3 regions of the Streptomyces halobius genome follow, and region 1 is predicted to be linked to each of the others. Evidence: riboswitches for the same ligand, from Rfam matches in the RefSeq annotation. Region 1 holds a riboswitch; each other region holds the start of a gene.
The links. A riboswitch is a leader RNA that binds a small molecule or an ion and turns the genes downstream of it on or off. The one in region 1 is predicted to bind cobalamin.

Region 1 (4,431 bases):
CCTGCGCGAACTGTGCCAGGAGATGCATGACCACCTGCGCGAGGCGCACCTGGTCGAGCTGCTCGATACCGCCTTCCAGGACCTGCCCGAGCCCGTCACCCCGCCCCAGACGTGTTATCAGCGCCTGATCCGCGGTGGCACCGAGCGGGTACGGCTGGCCGACGCGGCCGACCGGGTGGCCGCCGCCATGGTCACCGTCACCCCGCCCGGCATCCCCGTCCTGATGCCCGGCGAGAACACCGGCACCCCCGACGGGCCGCTGCTGCGCTACCTGACGGCCCTGGAGTCCTTCGACCGGGGCTTCCCCGGCTTCCGCAGCGAAACCCATGGCGTCACCCTCGACCCGGACACCGGCGACTACCTCATCGAATGCGTACGCCGGATCCCGGCCCAGCAGGCCGGCCGCGCTGCCGACGAGCATCAGGAGACGCGGACACCGAGCCCGTCCGACGCCGGACTGTCCGCAGGCTGACGCCAGGGGGGAGCTCCGCAGCGCCCACGTGGACGGACGAGGACCCTGACCCGGTGTTGGTCAGGGTCCTCTCCTGGCCAGGGGCCTCGTCTGGTCCCAGTTGCTGCCGGGCAGCCCGTGGACCGGCCGGTTCGAGCGCTCACAACCTGCCGAGAATGGTGGCCCCTTGAAGCCGGAGCCTTGGCACGGTGCAGGGCACGGGGCTGCGGGCAGTGAGGCTTTTCGCGGAGGGATTCCATCCCCCATGCCGGGCAGCGGGCCCGCGCGGCCGCTGCCCGTTCAGGCCGGCTGCTCGCTGATGTTGACCAGCCAGGTGATTCCGAAGCGGTCCGTACACATGCCGAAGACGTCGCCCCACATCTGCTTCTCCAGCGGGACCGTGACCGTGCCGTCGCCGGAGAGCTTGTCCCAGTAGCCGCGCAGTGCGGCGGCGTCATCCCCGCTCACACTCACGGAGAGGTTGTTTCCGGGCTTGTACGCCATCCCCGGGGGGATATCCGCGCCCATGAGTGTGAACCCGCTGTCCGTTTCGAGCATGCTGTGCATGATCTTGTCGGCGGCGTCTCCGGCCTCCTTCTCGCCGAACTCTCCGTACGTGTTCATCCTCAGGGTGCCGCCGAAGACCTCCTTGTAGAATTCCATCGCTTGTCGGGCGTTGCCGTCGAAGCTGATGTACGGGTTGAGGCGAGAAGGCACGGAATTTCCCCTTCGTGACGTGACGTCATTTCTGGAAGATTAGGCGATATGGCGCCGATAACCGGGGCAACTCCCCGGCCGTCGGACATCGGCCTGTTGCCGCAGCGGGGTCGCGTCCGGCCCCAGCCTGACGCCGTCCACCATCAGGGAGGGTTCCGGGGCCGGACTGTTGGTGCCCGCCCTTCCGCCACCCGGCAGGACCCGCGTGCGATACCGCTCCGCCCACCGCGCGCCGGCGCTCTTCAGCCGGGGAACGGGGCCTGCGGACCACGCGGGAATCCGGCTGTGGTTACCCTGGCGCTGCAGCTGGTTCGCCCTGTCAGCCAGGCAGGCGCGTCGTAAGAGGGAACCTGGTGGGAATCCGGGACTGCCCCGCAGCGGTGAGCGGGAACGACCGCCGTCATACGCACTGGGCCCGCGCTCGGGCCCGGGAAGCGACGGCCAGTAGATGCCTCGTACGGACGACTCGTGCGAACGACTCGAACGTACGCGAGGCGTGCCCGTGAGTCCGAAGACCTGCCGCTGCCCGCATGCCACCGGGGCGTGCGGTGATCCCGACGGCTCGACGGGGCCGGCGGAACCGGGCAGGCCCCGTGCCTCGCCGCCCGCCACTCCTTCGATCCCCGGGCTGTTTTCCGCGACTCGCGAAGGAGAGTTGACGTGTCCGACCGAACCGCGACCCTGGATTCCGCCGCCAAGACGCCGGACGATTCCCAGGTGACGCTCGCGCACATCATGAGCGAGCACGACACCAACCTCTACGGCACCATTCACGGTGGCGTGGTGATGAAGCTCATCGACGACGCGGCCGCGGCCGCCGCCGGGCGGCATGCCGACGGTCCGGCGGTGACCGTGTCGGTGGACCGGATGACGTTCCTGGCCCCGGTACGCGCCGGCGATCTGCTCAGCGTGCGTGCCGAACTCGAAGGGGCGGGCCGGACGTCGATGACGGTGGTGGTCCGTGTGACGGCCGAGCGTTGGAATGCCTCGGGGCCGGTCGCCGAAGTGGCCACCGGCCGGCTGACGTTTGTCGCGATCGATGCCGAGGGGCGGCCCCGCCCGGTTCCCGGTCTCGCTTGGTGAGCTCCTCCAGGATCTCCTCCAGCCAGCGCACATGCGCGGCCAGGGTTCGGCTCTTGTAGTCGTGGACGTGGTCGAGGAGTCGTGGACATGGTCGAGGATCCACCATCCGGGCGCGGTCCACCTCCGGCAGCCACGGCTCCTCGCGGATCTCACGGGCGTGGGACCGCTCCACCTGTGCGCGCCGGGCCACCAACTCGGACTCCTCCGCTCTCCTTCGGCTCTCCCCGGCCCTTCGGCTCTCCTTCGGTGAGCCGACTGCCAATGCCCTCCCATCAGCGGATTCATTGCCGTACAAGCGGGATTTCATCGGACGTGGCTAGCGTCAGCCACGTCCGATGCAGGCACGGCACGTCTTACCAGGGAAATCCCGGGCAACGGGCGATGAGCGATGGGCCATGGGCAAGGTCGAAAACGAGCAGGCGTAGGCGGGCCATTGGCGGCCGACGGCTGCTGCGCGACTGCGCTGAAAATGGCCCGGCACCTGACGAGGCGTCCATAACCACTGAGCCGAGAAACGGAACCCGTCATCCCCATGCCAGGCATGTCTCGTGGGCTTAGCGGCTTAGAGGCTTAGCGGGCTCCGCAGGGTGAGCCGTTGCTTGACACGGCCAGATTCTGATTGATGGGGGAGGTATGGGTTTGCCACGCATATTCAAGCGGCTCCTGGCCGCGCTGGTGGTGCTGGCCGCACTCTTCGGGTTCATTTCCCCGGCGGAGGCCAAACCGGTCCGACCGGTTGACCTATGCGCGACACAGGTTGCGGCCGCCCGGCAGATCGGGGCGGAGATCCGTGCGCACAACGCCAAACCGCATGTATTCCGGATGCCGGCGCAATCGGCGGCCGCGGCGGCGTACAACGCGGAGAAAGCGTCCTTAGAGGCCCGCAGAGCCACGGTCGTCGCCCAACTGCGGGCGTGTTACCAGGCGATGAGGGCGCTCGAGGACGAGGACTCGGGCCCTCTGGGCCTTAAGGCGCCTACCCGGCGGAAGTTATCCGATCTTGAGCAGGCCAAGAAGCCCGTTTCGTCGAACTGGACCGCACCCCCGCCGCCCCCGAACGGCAAGAACTGGCAAGTCCCCAAAAACTCCCCGATACGCCAGGTGTACGAAGTCATCCGAAAGGGCAACCCGGGCAGGGTAGGCGACATCAGGCTCCGTGGCGTCGCGCGTCCGCAGGCCACGGACAGAGATACGGCGTATCCGGCGGCGTCCGGCCGTACGATCGGATCGTATAACTCCGGGAAGCCCAAGGTTTCGCCGGACCACATCGTCCCCTTGGCCGAACTCGTCCAGATGCGGGGCTTTATGAAGCTCACGCCCCGGAACATGTACGTGGTCGCGCGTGCCCCGCTGAACTTTCAGTGGCTGTCGAAGGCCGCGAACGAATCGAAGAAATCCAGGAGCGCGGCCTATGTGTCGGGCGCGGATCCGCGATGGATAAGAGAGCAGGTCGGGCTGGAGAACGAGACGCGCAAGAAGTTGCAGGAAATCATCGACCAGCTGCTCAAGAGCCAGTGACAGTGACGGAGGTTGGATATGGGCCCGGACGAAATCGCCGCTACGCTCGACGATTGGTCACTGACGTTTGTCGGCAACGACTCCGATGAGATCTCCCGGATCCCTGAAAAATGGCGGCCGATCGCGCTGTCAGCCGATGCGGAATCTCGTCGCCGAACCGCGTTGTCGCTCTGGAACCAGAGCTTTCTCGACCTTCTTCCCGAGTTCGCCGAGGTGCTGAACGCGCACTGCGTCGACGTGCGCGTCTGTATGACCGATGATTCCCCGGTGCTGGCTTACGTTCTGGAGACGGACGACGGCGAGCTGGTGTCCTGGGTCGGCTATGACCCCGGCACGTTCGAGGAGCCGGACTTCTGGGAGAGCTTCCCAGAACCGGTGCAGGTGTTCCTGCGTCAAGTCCATGCGGGGTTCGCCTCGGCGAGCACCGACTCGTTCGGTGTGGCGCGACCCATGGAAATGGGCACCATCGCCGAGCTGGCCGACTTCCCCGACGGCGTCCCCGGTTGGGACGACGACGCCCGTATCCCGTCGACGCGCCTGCTGCAGATCACGACAGACGGCGGCATTCTCAAATACTGCCTTTCCCCGGATATCGCAGTGGGGAAGATCGCCCTGGTCTACGAAGGGGACATCGACCCAAAGGATTTCGGTCAGGAGCTGGA
Region 2 (4,431 bases), 4.8 Mb from region 1:
GCAGGAACCGGCGGCGGTCGGCCTTGGTCTCCAGCCGGTCGATCGACTCGACCGAGTCCATCCATGTGAAGCAGAACCGGGCCTTCTCCCGGATGGACGGGATGTTCTCCACGGCGGCGAAGGCGGCCGCGCGGTCGTCCGGGTCGGGCAGATAGGTGTCCAGCAGCGTCAGATAGAACTGGACGTGCACGGCCTCCTCGAAGAGCTGCCGCGACAGATACAGCCGCGCTTCGGGGGAGTTGATGTGCTTGTAGAGGGTCAGGACCAGGTTGTTGGCGACGATCGAGTCGCCGGTCGCGAAGAAGGCGACCAGGCGGCCGATGAGGTGCTGCTCACCCGGGGAGAGTTTGGCCAGGTCGGCGACGTCGGAGTGGAGATCGACCTCCTCGACGGTCCAGGTGTTCTTGATCGCGTCGCGGTAGCGGTCGTAGAACGCCGGGTACCGCATCGGGCGCAGGGTCAGCTCGAAACCGGGGTCGAGCAGATTCCTGTTGCCCGTGGTGGCGGTGTGTGTGGCGGAAGCGTTCTTCTCAGGTGCGGTGGTCATTACTGGCAGGCCTCGCAGGACTCGGGGTTTTCCAGGGAGCAGGCGACCGCTTCGGGGTCGGTGGCCTGCTGCGGTACGGGGGCGGTGGTGGTGGCGGCGCGCGCCGACTGGGCGATCCGCGTCGCCGGACGCGACCGCAGGTAGTACGTCGTCTTGATGCCGTGCTTCCAGGCGTACGCGTACATCGAGCTGAGCTTGCCGATGGTCGGCGACGCCAGGAAGAGGTTCAGCGACTGGCTCTGGTCGAGGTAGGGCGTACGGGCCGCGGCCATGTCGATCAGCGCGCGCTGCGGGATCTCCCAGGCGGTGCGGTAGCGGGCGCGAACGTCCTCGGGGATCCAGCCGAGCTCCTGGACCGAGCCGTTGGCCTCGCGCAGCGCGTCACGGGTCCGCGCGTCCCACATCCCCAGCTCCTTGAGCTCCTCGATCAGATACGCGTTGACCTGCAGGAACTCGCCGGACAGCGTCTCACGCTTGAACAGGTTGGAGACCTGTGGCTCGATGCACTCGTACACGCCCGCGATGGAGGCGATGGTGGCGGTCGGCGCGATGGCCAGGAGGAGCGAGTTACGCATCCCGGTCGCCGCGATACGGCTGCGCAGCGCCGCCCAGCGGTCCGCCCAGCGCGGCTCGGCGTCCGGGTAGTGGTCGGGGTGCAGCACCCCGCGCGCGGTACGGGTCGCGGACCAGGCCGGATGCGGGCCATGCCGTTCCGCGAGGTCGGCCGACGCCTCGTAGGCGGCGAGCATGATCCGCTCGGAGATCCGGGTCGACAGCTCCCGCGCCTCGGGCGAGTCGAACGGCAGCCGCAGCCGGAAGAAGACGTCCTGCAGGCCCATCAGGCCCAGACCGACCGGGCGCCAGCGGGAGTTGGAGGCCGCGGCCTGCTCGGTCGGGTAGAAGTTGATGTCCACGACGCGGTCGAGGAAGGTGACGGCGGTGCGGACGGTGGCGTCCAGCTTCTGCCAGTCCATCTCACCGTCTTCGCCGAGGTGAGCGGCGAGGTTGACCGACCCCAGGTTGCAGACCGCGGTCTCCCCGTCGTCCGTCACCTCCAGGATCTCCGTGCACAGGTTGGACGAGTGCACGACCCTGCCGGGCTCGGCGGTCTGGTTGGCGGTGCGGTTGGCGGCGTCCTTGAACGTCATCCAGCCGTTTCCGGTCTGCGCCAGGGTGCGCATCATGCGGGAGTACAGCAGCCGGGCCGGGATCTGCTTGAGCGCCCGGCCCTCCGCCTCGGCATTGCGGTAGGCGGCGTCGAACTCCTCGCCCCACAGGTCCACCAGCTCCGGCGCGTCGGACGGCGAGAACAGCGACCAGTCGGCGTCCGCCTCCACCCGGCGCATGAACTCGTCCGGGATCCAGTGCGCGATGTTGAGGTTGTGCGTACGGCGGGCCTCCTCACCGGTGTTGTCGCGCAGCTCCAGGAACTCCTCGATGTCGGCGTGCCAGGTCTCCAGGTAGACACAGGCCGCGCCCTTGCGGCGGCCGCCCTGGTTCACCGCCGCGACGGAGGCGTCCAGGGTGCGCAGGAACGGCACGATGCCGTTGGAGTGACCGTTGGTGCCCCGGATCAGCGATCCCCGTGCGCGGATCCGGGAGTAGGAGAGACCGATGCCGCCGGCGTGCTTGGAGAGCCGGGCGACCTGGTGGTATCGGTCATAGATCGAGTCGAGCTCGTCCAGCGGGGAGTCCAGCAGATAGCAGGACGACATCTGGGGGTGGCGGGTGCCGGAGTTGAAGAGCGTGGGGGAGGAGGGGAGGTAGGAGAGGGTGCTGGTCAGCCGGTAGAGCTCGGCGACGTCCGCCAGCGCCCGCTCGGAGTGGTCCTCGGCCAGGCCGCAGGCGACCCGCAGCAGGAAGTGCTGGGGGGTCTCGACGACCTGACGGGTGGTGGGGTGCCGGAGCAGATAGCGGGAGTGCAGGGTGCGCAGCCCGAAGTACCCGAACCGGTCGTCGGCGCCTTCCTCCAGGGCTTGCCGCACGAGCCCGTCCAGCCGGGCGGCGTGGGTCCGTACGAACTCCGCGGTCCGGTCGGCGATCAGGCCCTCGCGATGGCCGGTGGCGACCGAGGCGGAGAACGAGGTGGCGCCCTGGCCTGCGGCTTCCTCCGCGATGGCGCGGGTGAGCAGCCGCGCGGCGAGCTGGGAGTACTGCGGCTCGTCACCGATCAGACCGGCCGCGGCGTCGATGGCCAGCGACCGCAACTCGGCCTCGTCTGCGCCCGGGTGCCGGCCGCGCAGGGCGGCGGCGGCCACCTTGCCGGGGTCGGTGGCGGTCAGGTCCTCGGTCAGCTCGGTCAGGGTCCGCAGCAGGGCGGTGCCCGGCCCGTCGTGCCTGTCATCGGCCCGCCCGGCCCGGGGGTGCTGGGTGGCCACCGCGGGCTGTCCGACCTCGGCGTCTGACGCGGGCTCCGTTGGCGCGATGGTCACGTGGTGCTCTCCCTCACTCGGCGGGGGCCAGGAGGGAGGGGCGCGGCGGTCGCTCGCGGGCATGCGGCACCCCGGTACGGTCCAGGGTGCGCGGGCACACCGCGCGGCGTCCACCGGCCCAACCCGCGAGGCCCGGACGTATGACGTGCCGCACCCATGGCGGTGCGGACGTACTGCCGGCAGGTCCTCGGACTGACGGGTACGCGGTTGCGTACGCTCGATACACCGTTGCGGGACAGTTCCGGATTCGCACCGGATTCCCCTGCGGCGACAGCGAGCATGAGCATACATGTGGGGGTGGCTCCTCGCGCGCACCCCCATATCTAGTGTGTCGTGTGTGATCGGGCGGTGTCTGTCAGTGGCCTCGGCTATCGTCGCTTCCACGTTCCCTGATCTGTCCGACGGCAGAAGGAGAAGGCCTCATGACCGCGCTTGCCGACCGCCCGCACATCACGTTCGTCGAGCACTTCGAAGAGGCCGCCCGGACACTTGACCGCTTGGAGGAAGGCGCGCGGTTGGAGCTCATTGACGGGAAGGTCAGGAGCAAGGCCATGCCGGAGGCAACCACGGACGGATCAGCCAGCGGCTGACGCGTATCTTCTTTCCAGTCGCGTCTTCTTCCAGTCGCGCCCAGAACTGTGGCTCTCTCCCGGTCAGGGACTCACGGTGCAGGCGTCCCGAGGAGGCAGGGCTCGCACGGATGGTGCGCTCGCGCCCAGCGGCGCCTTCGCCGGCCAGGGCGAATGGGTAGATCCCGGACCGGTGTTGATGGTCGTCGAGTCACCTCGCACGACTCGGACGCCGACCAGCGCTATCGGGTGGAGAAGCCCGTGCGTACGCGGAGACAGTCATTCCGCTCTACCTGTTGATCGGCCGTCAGGACTGCCAGGTGGCGGTCCACAGTGAGCCTGACGGTGCCCGCTACGAGATCGTGCGCACCGTGCGGTACGGCAAGCAGCTCCACCTCCCGGACCCCGTGGGAATCACTCTCGAAACCGAAGCGCTCAAGGACTGGGTGAACCGACCCCGTCCGGACGGTGAGACGCGTCCTGACAGGACAGCGGGCCTGCCGCATCCCCAAAGGGACGCGGCAGCCCGTGCGTTCGCCGGAGCGGAAGGCTCAGCGGCCGGCCGGAGCCTCCGCCGTAGCGGGCGGAAGATCGGCCGTGACGCCCTTGTCCCCGACGTCCGCCGTGTAGTCGCCCGGGCTGGTCTCGTCGACGCCCTCCGGGGCCTTCGCGGCTTTCAGGGCGACCGTCAGCACGACCGTGACCAGGACGTTCAGCACGAACGCGGTCAGGCCGATGTAGCCGATCTCACCGATGCCGGGGATCGCGGCGGACGAGCCGCCGAAGTGCTTCTGGGTGGGGCTGGCCACGCCGTACGCCGCGAGCGTGCCGTAGAGCATGCCGGCCGCCCAGCCGGCCAGCAGCGCCCAGCGGTGGAACCAGC
Region 3 (4,431 bases), 5.8 Mb from region 1:
ACGCCGGATCACGTCGCCACCTTGCCCGGTTGATACCCGCCGTGACAGCGGCCGCCGCGCTGCTGACCGCGTGCGGAGGAGGTGCCAATGCGTCGTCGCCGGACGCGGGCGCGGCCAAGGTGACCGTCACCCCGGCCGGGGGCAGCAAGGCGGCCCAGCTCGGCTCCGGGATATCGGTGCAGGCCGACGGCGGCAAGCTGGTCTCGGTAGAGGTCAAGGACGACGACGGCGCCAAGGTCGCCGGACAGCTGGCCGGTGACGGCTCGTCATGGAAGTCGGACAACAAGGTCAAACCGAAGACCACCTACACCGTGCGGACGAAGGCGAAGTCGACGGAGGGCAAGGAATCCTCCGCCACCTCGGTCTTCACCACGGAGGAGGCCGACAAGGTCAACAAGCTGACCAACACGCCGGGCGGCGGGCAGACCGTCGGCACCGGTATGCCGATCTCGATTCTCTTCGACAACCCGATAGCCAAGGACAGGCGCGCGGAGATCGAGAAAGCGATGAAGGTCACCTCGCAGCCGAAGGTCGAGGGCGCCTGGGGCTGGGTCAGGGACTGGACCGGCAAGGACCGCATCGACTGGCGCCCCAAGGACTACTGGCCGGCCGGCACCAAGGTCTCGGTGAAGGGCGCACTGGGCGGTATCAACTCCGGTGAGGGCGGCTGGTTCGCCCGCGACTACAACTTCGACTTCCGTATCGGCGCCGACCGCAAGGCCGTCATCGACGTCCCCTCGCACACCCTGACCATGTACGAGGACGGCAGGAACGTCGGCTCCGTCACCGGCTCCGCGGGCTCCCCGCAGGACCCGACCCGCGGTGGTGTGCACACCGTGCGCAGCAAGAACGCGGCGGAGACGATGGACTCCTCCACCATCGGGCACGGCAACGAGTGGATGCTGGACTCGCAGTGGGTCACCCACCTGACCGCCTCCGGGACCTTTCTGCACTCCGCCCCGTGGAACAAGTCCCTGGGCGTGGTCAACAACAGCCATGGCTGTTTCGGTATGACCACCAACGACGCCAAGAAGGTCTACGACTTCCTGTCGATCGGCTCCACGGTCGAGGTGAAGGGCACCAGCAACACCAGCAAGACCGATGTCGGCAACGGCCTTGAGGTGTGGCAAGAGACCTGGTCGCAGTGGCAGCAGCGCAGCGCACTGAAGTAGCGGGACTGCCTGAGTAACCGAAACACCTGCATCCTGAACATCGTCACCGCGAACAGGGCGGTCGTGGCCGTGGGGCTACGGCCGCCCTGACGCAGTTCCTCATCCGGCCACCCCTCCGGTTCTGCCGCTCCACCGGTGGCGGCAAAGGCGACCCTCCATGCGCGGCCGCCCACCTCCACTACAACGCAACCAGCGACTTCCCGCCATCGGGCTGAGGCGTTCGGCGTACCACCGCAAGATTCGGCGTACCCCACCACCGGATCCGGCGCACCCGCCGCCGGATCGGGGTCGCGGCCCGCCCCCCATACCGACCGCGAACGTCCTCGTCTACGCTGGCCGTGCAACTGGTTCGCCCTGTCCGCCAGGCAGGCGCGTCGCAAGAGGGAACCCGGTGGGAATCCGGGACTGCCCCGCAGCGGTGAGTGGGAACGACCGCCGTCTTACGCACTGGGCCCGATCCCGGGTCTGGGAAGCGACGGCCAGTAGATGTCCGCCTTCGGCGGATGTGCCCGCGAGTCCGAAGACCTGCCAGTGCCCGTGCGCGACACCGCGTGCGGAGATCCCGGTGACCTTCGAGGGCGGGTCGGCGACATAGCAGGCGGGCACGTACGGCACGGTCTGGCGTCGTGGTCCGCCCGTTGTGCCATCCCTTCGCGTCCTCGGCCCCGTCCCGGGGTCACATGGAGACACGCTCGCGAAGGAGAGTTCCGTGACCAGCAAGTCCCCAGCCGCGGCAGTACGGGCCACCGTGCACGGCTATCCCCGTCAGGGGCAGCACCGGGAACTGAAGAAGGCCATCGAGGGCTACTGGAAGGGCCGGGTCACCGCCGACGCCCTCCGGGACACCGCCGCCGAACTGCGCCGCGGCAACTGGCGACAGCTTGCCGAGGCCGGTGTGCACGAGGTGCCGACCGGCGACTTCTCGTACTACGACCATGTGCTGGACACCACCGTGATGGTCGGCGCGATCCCGGCCCGGCACCGGGCCGCGGTGGCCGCCGATCCTTCCCCAAGCTCTCGGCTTCGCTCGAGCAGGGGATGCCCCATCGACGTCTACTTCGCGATGGCGCGCGGCACCCAGGAGGCGGCGCCGCTGGAGATGACCAAGTGGTTCGACACCAACTACCACTATCTGGTACCGGAGTTGGGACCGGAGACGGTCTTCACGGCGGATTCCACCAAGCAGGTCGCCGAGCTCCGCGAGGCTCTGGCGCTCGGTCTCACCGCCCGGCCCGTCCTGGTCGGCCCGGTCACCTATCTGCTGCTGTCCAAGCCGGCGCCCGGCGTCGCCGCGGACTTCGACCCGCTGACGCTGCTCGACCGGCTGCTGCCGGTGTACGAGGAGGTGCTGGCCGATCTGCGGGCCGCCGGTGCCGCGTGGGTGCAGCTGGACGAGCCGGCGCTGGTGCAGGACCGCTCCCCCGCCGTGCTCAACGCCGCCGCCCGCGCCTACCGTGTCCTCGGCACACCAGCCGACCGTCCGAAGCTGCTGGTCGCGGCCTACTTCGACCGGCTGGGCGACGCCCTGCCGGTGCTCGCCAAGGCGCCCGTCGACGGCCTCGCGCTGGACTTCACCGGCGCCGCGGCCGCCAACCTCGGCGAGCTGGCGGCGGTCGGCGGGCTGCCCGGCAAGCGGCTGGTCGCGGGCGTCGTCAACGGCCGCAACGTGTGGATCAACGACTTCGAGAAGTCACTGTCCACCTTGGGGACCCTCTTGGGCCTCGCCGACCGGGTCGACGTGTCGTCGTCCTGCTCCCTGCTGCATGTCCCGCTGGACGTCACCGCCGAGCGGGACATCGATCCGCAGATCGCCCGCTGGCTCGCGTTCGCCCGGCAGAAGGCCACCGAGATCGTCACGCTGGCGCGCGGCCTGGAACGGGGCACCGACACCATCGCCGCCGAACTGGCCGCGAACCGGGCCGCCTTGGCGTCCCGTGCCGGTTCCGCGCTGACCTACGACCCCGCGGTACGGGCGCGCGCCGCGGCGGTCACCGACGCCGACACCCGCCGTTCGCAGCCGTACGCCGAGCGGGCCGCGGCCCAGCGCGCCCAGCTGCGGCTGCCGCTGCTGCCGACGACCACCATCGGCTCGTTCCCGCAGACCACCGGGCTGCGGACGGCCCGCGCCGATCTGCGCACCGGGCGGATCGACAGCGCCGCGTACGAGGAGCGCATCGCGGCCGAGATCCGGGACGTCATCGGCTTCCAGGAGAAGGCCGGTATCGATGTGCTGGTGCACGGCGAGCCGGAGCGCAACGACATGGTCCAGTACTTCGCCGAGCGGCTGGCCGGCTATCTCGCCACGCAGCACGGCTGGGTGCAGTCCTACGGCACCCGCTATGTCCGGCCGCCGATCCTGGCCGGGGACATCTCCCGTCCGGAACCGATGACGGCGCGCTGGACCCGGTACGCCCAGTCGCTCACCGACCGCCCGGTCAAGGGCATGCTCACCGGCCCGGTCACCATGCTCGCCTGGTCCTTCGTCCGCGACGACCAGTCGCTCGGCGACACCGCCCGCCAGGTGGCGCTGGCACTGCGGGACGAGGTGAACGACCTTGAGGCGGCGGGAAGTTCGGTGATCCAGGTCGATGAGCCGGCGCTGCGCGAGACGCTGCCGCTGCGGGCCGACGGGCACGCCGCGTACCTCGCCTGGGCGACCGAGGCGTTCCGGCTCACCACGGCCGGAGTCCGTCCGGACACCCAGATCCACACCCATATGTGCTATGCGGAGTTCGGCGACATCCTGCGGGCCATCGACGATCTGGACGCCGATGTGATCAGCCTGGAGGCGGCCCGTTCCCATATGCAGGTGGCCGGGGAGCTCGCGGGCGCCGGCTATCCGCGCGAGGTGGGCCCCGGCGTGTACGACATCCACTCGCCGCGGGTGCCGAGCGCGCAGGAGGTGGTGGCCTTGCTGCGCAAGGGGCTTGAGGCGATTCCGGCCGAGCGGTTGTGGGTCAATCCCGACTGCGGTCTGAAGACCCGTGGCTGGCCCGAGGTCACGACCTCCCTGGAGAACCTGGTCGCGGCTGCGCGTGAGATCAGGGCCGGCCTGCCTGCCTCTTGACCCCGCTGTGGCGGGGGCCGGTCATGGACGCGAGCCGCCTGAGGGCCTGCCCCCGCCACCCGCATGGCTACCGCGGATTGCCGGGCGCTGCCGCCCCGCTGCGCCGCCGAGCCGGCATACCCGCGAATACGCATCATGGCGGATGCACGCCATGCCCGCACCCCGACCGACTCCCTTCCAGTGGAAGGTGAC

Region 2: it holds a riboswitch for cobalamin, as region 1 does, so the genes downstream of both, K9S39_RS16190 (ribonucleoside-diphosphate reductase subunit alpha) here and K9S39_RS37795 (acyl-CoA thioesterase) in region 1, are expected to answer to the same signal.
Region 3: it holds a riboswitch for cobalamin, as region 1 does, so the genes downstream of both, metE (5-methyltetrahydropteroyltriglutamate--homocysteine S-methyltransferase) here and K9S39_RS37795 (acyl-CoA thioesterase) in region 1, are expected to answer to the same signal.

Annotation. Positions count from the first base shown of each region.
Region 1 covers NZ_CP086322.1:8,331,294-8,335,724, forward strand. The annotation lists gene K9S39_RS37785 (Orn/Lys/Arg family decarboxylase) at 1-472, shown strand, start outside; gene K9S39_RS37790 (VOC family protein) at 752-1,168, opposite strand; cobalamin riboswitch at 1,458-1,705, shown strand; partial or broken gene K9S39_RS37795 (acyl-CoA thioesterase) at 1,904-2,236, shown strand; gene K9S39_RS37800 (hypothetical protein) at 2,891-3,769, shown strand; gene K9S39_RS37805 (hypothetical protein) at 3,788-4,431, shown strand, end outside.
Region 2 covers NZ_CP086322.1:3,552,381-3,556,811, reverse strand. The annotation lists gene K9S39_RS16195 (ribonucleotide-diphosphate reductase subunit beta) at 1-547, opposite strand, end outside; gene K9S39_RS16190 (ribonucleoside-diphosphate reductase subunit alpha) at 547-2,979, opposite strand; cobalamin riboswitch at 3,141-3,266, opposite strand; gene K9S39_RS42395 (hypothetical protein) at 3,402-3,569, shown strand; gene mctP (monocarboxylate uptake permease MctP) at 4,100-4,431, opposite strand, start outside.
Region 3 covers NZ_CP086322.1:2,521,141-2,525,571, forward strand. The annotation lists gene K9S39_RS11840 (L,D-transpeptidase) at 42-1,172, shown strand; cobalamin riboswitch at 1,500-1,719, shown strand; gene metE (5-methyltetrahydropteroyltriglutamate--homocysteine S-methyltransferase) at 1,882-4,239, shown strand.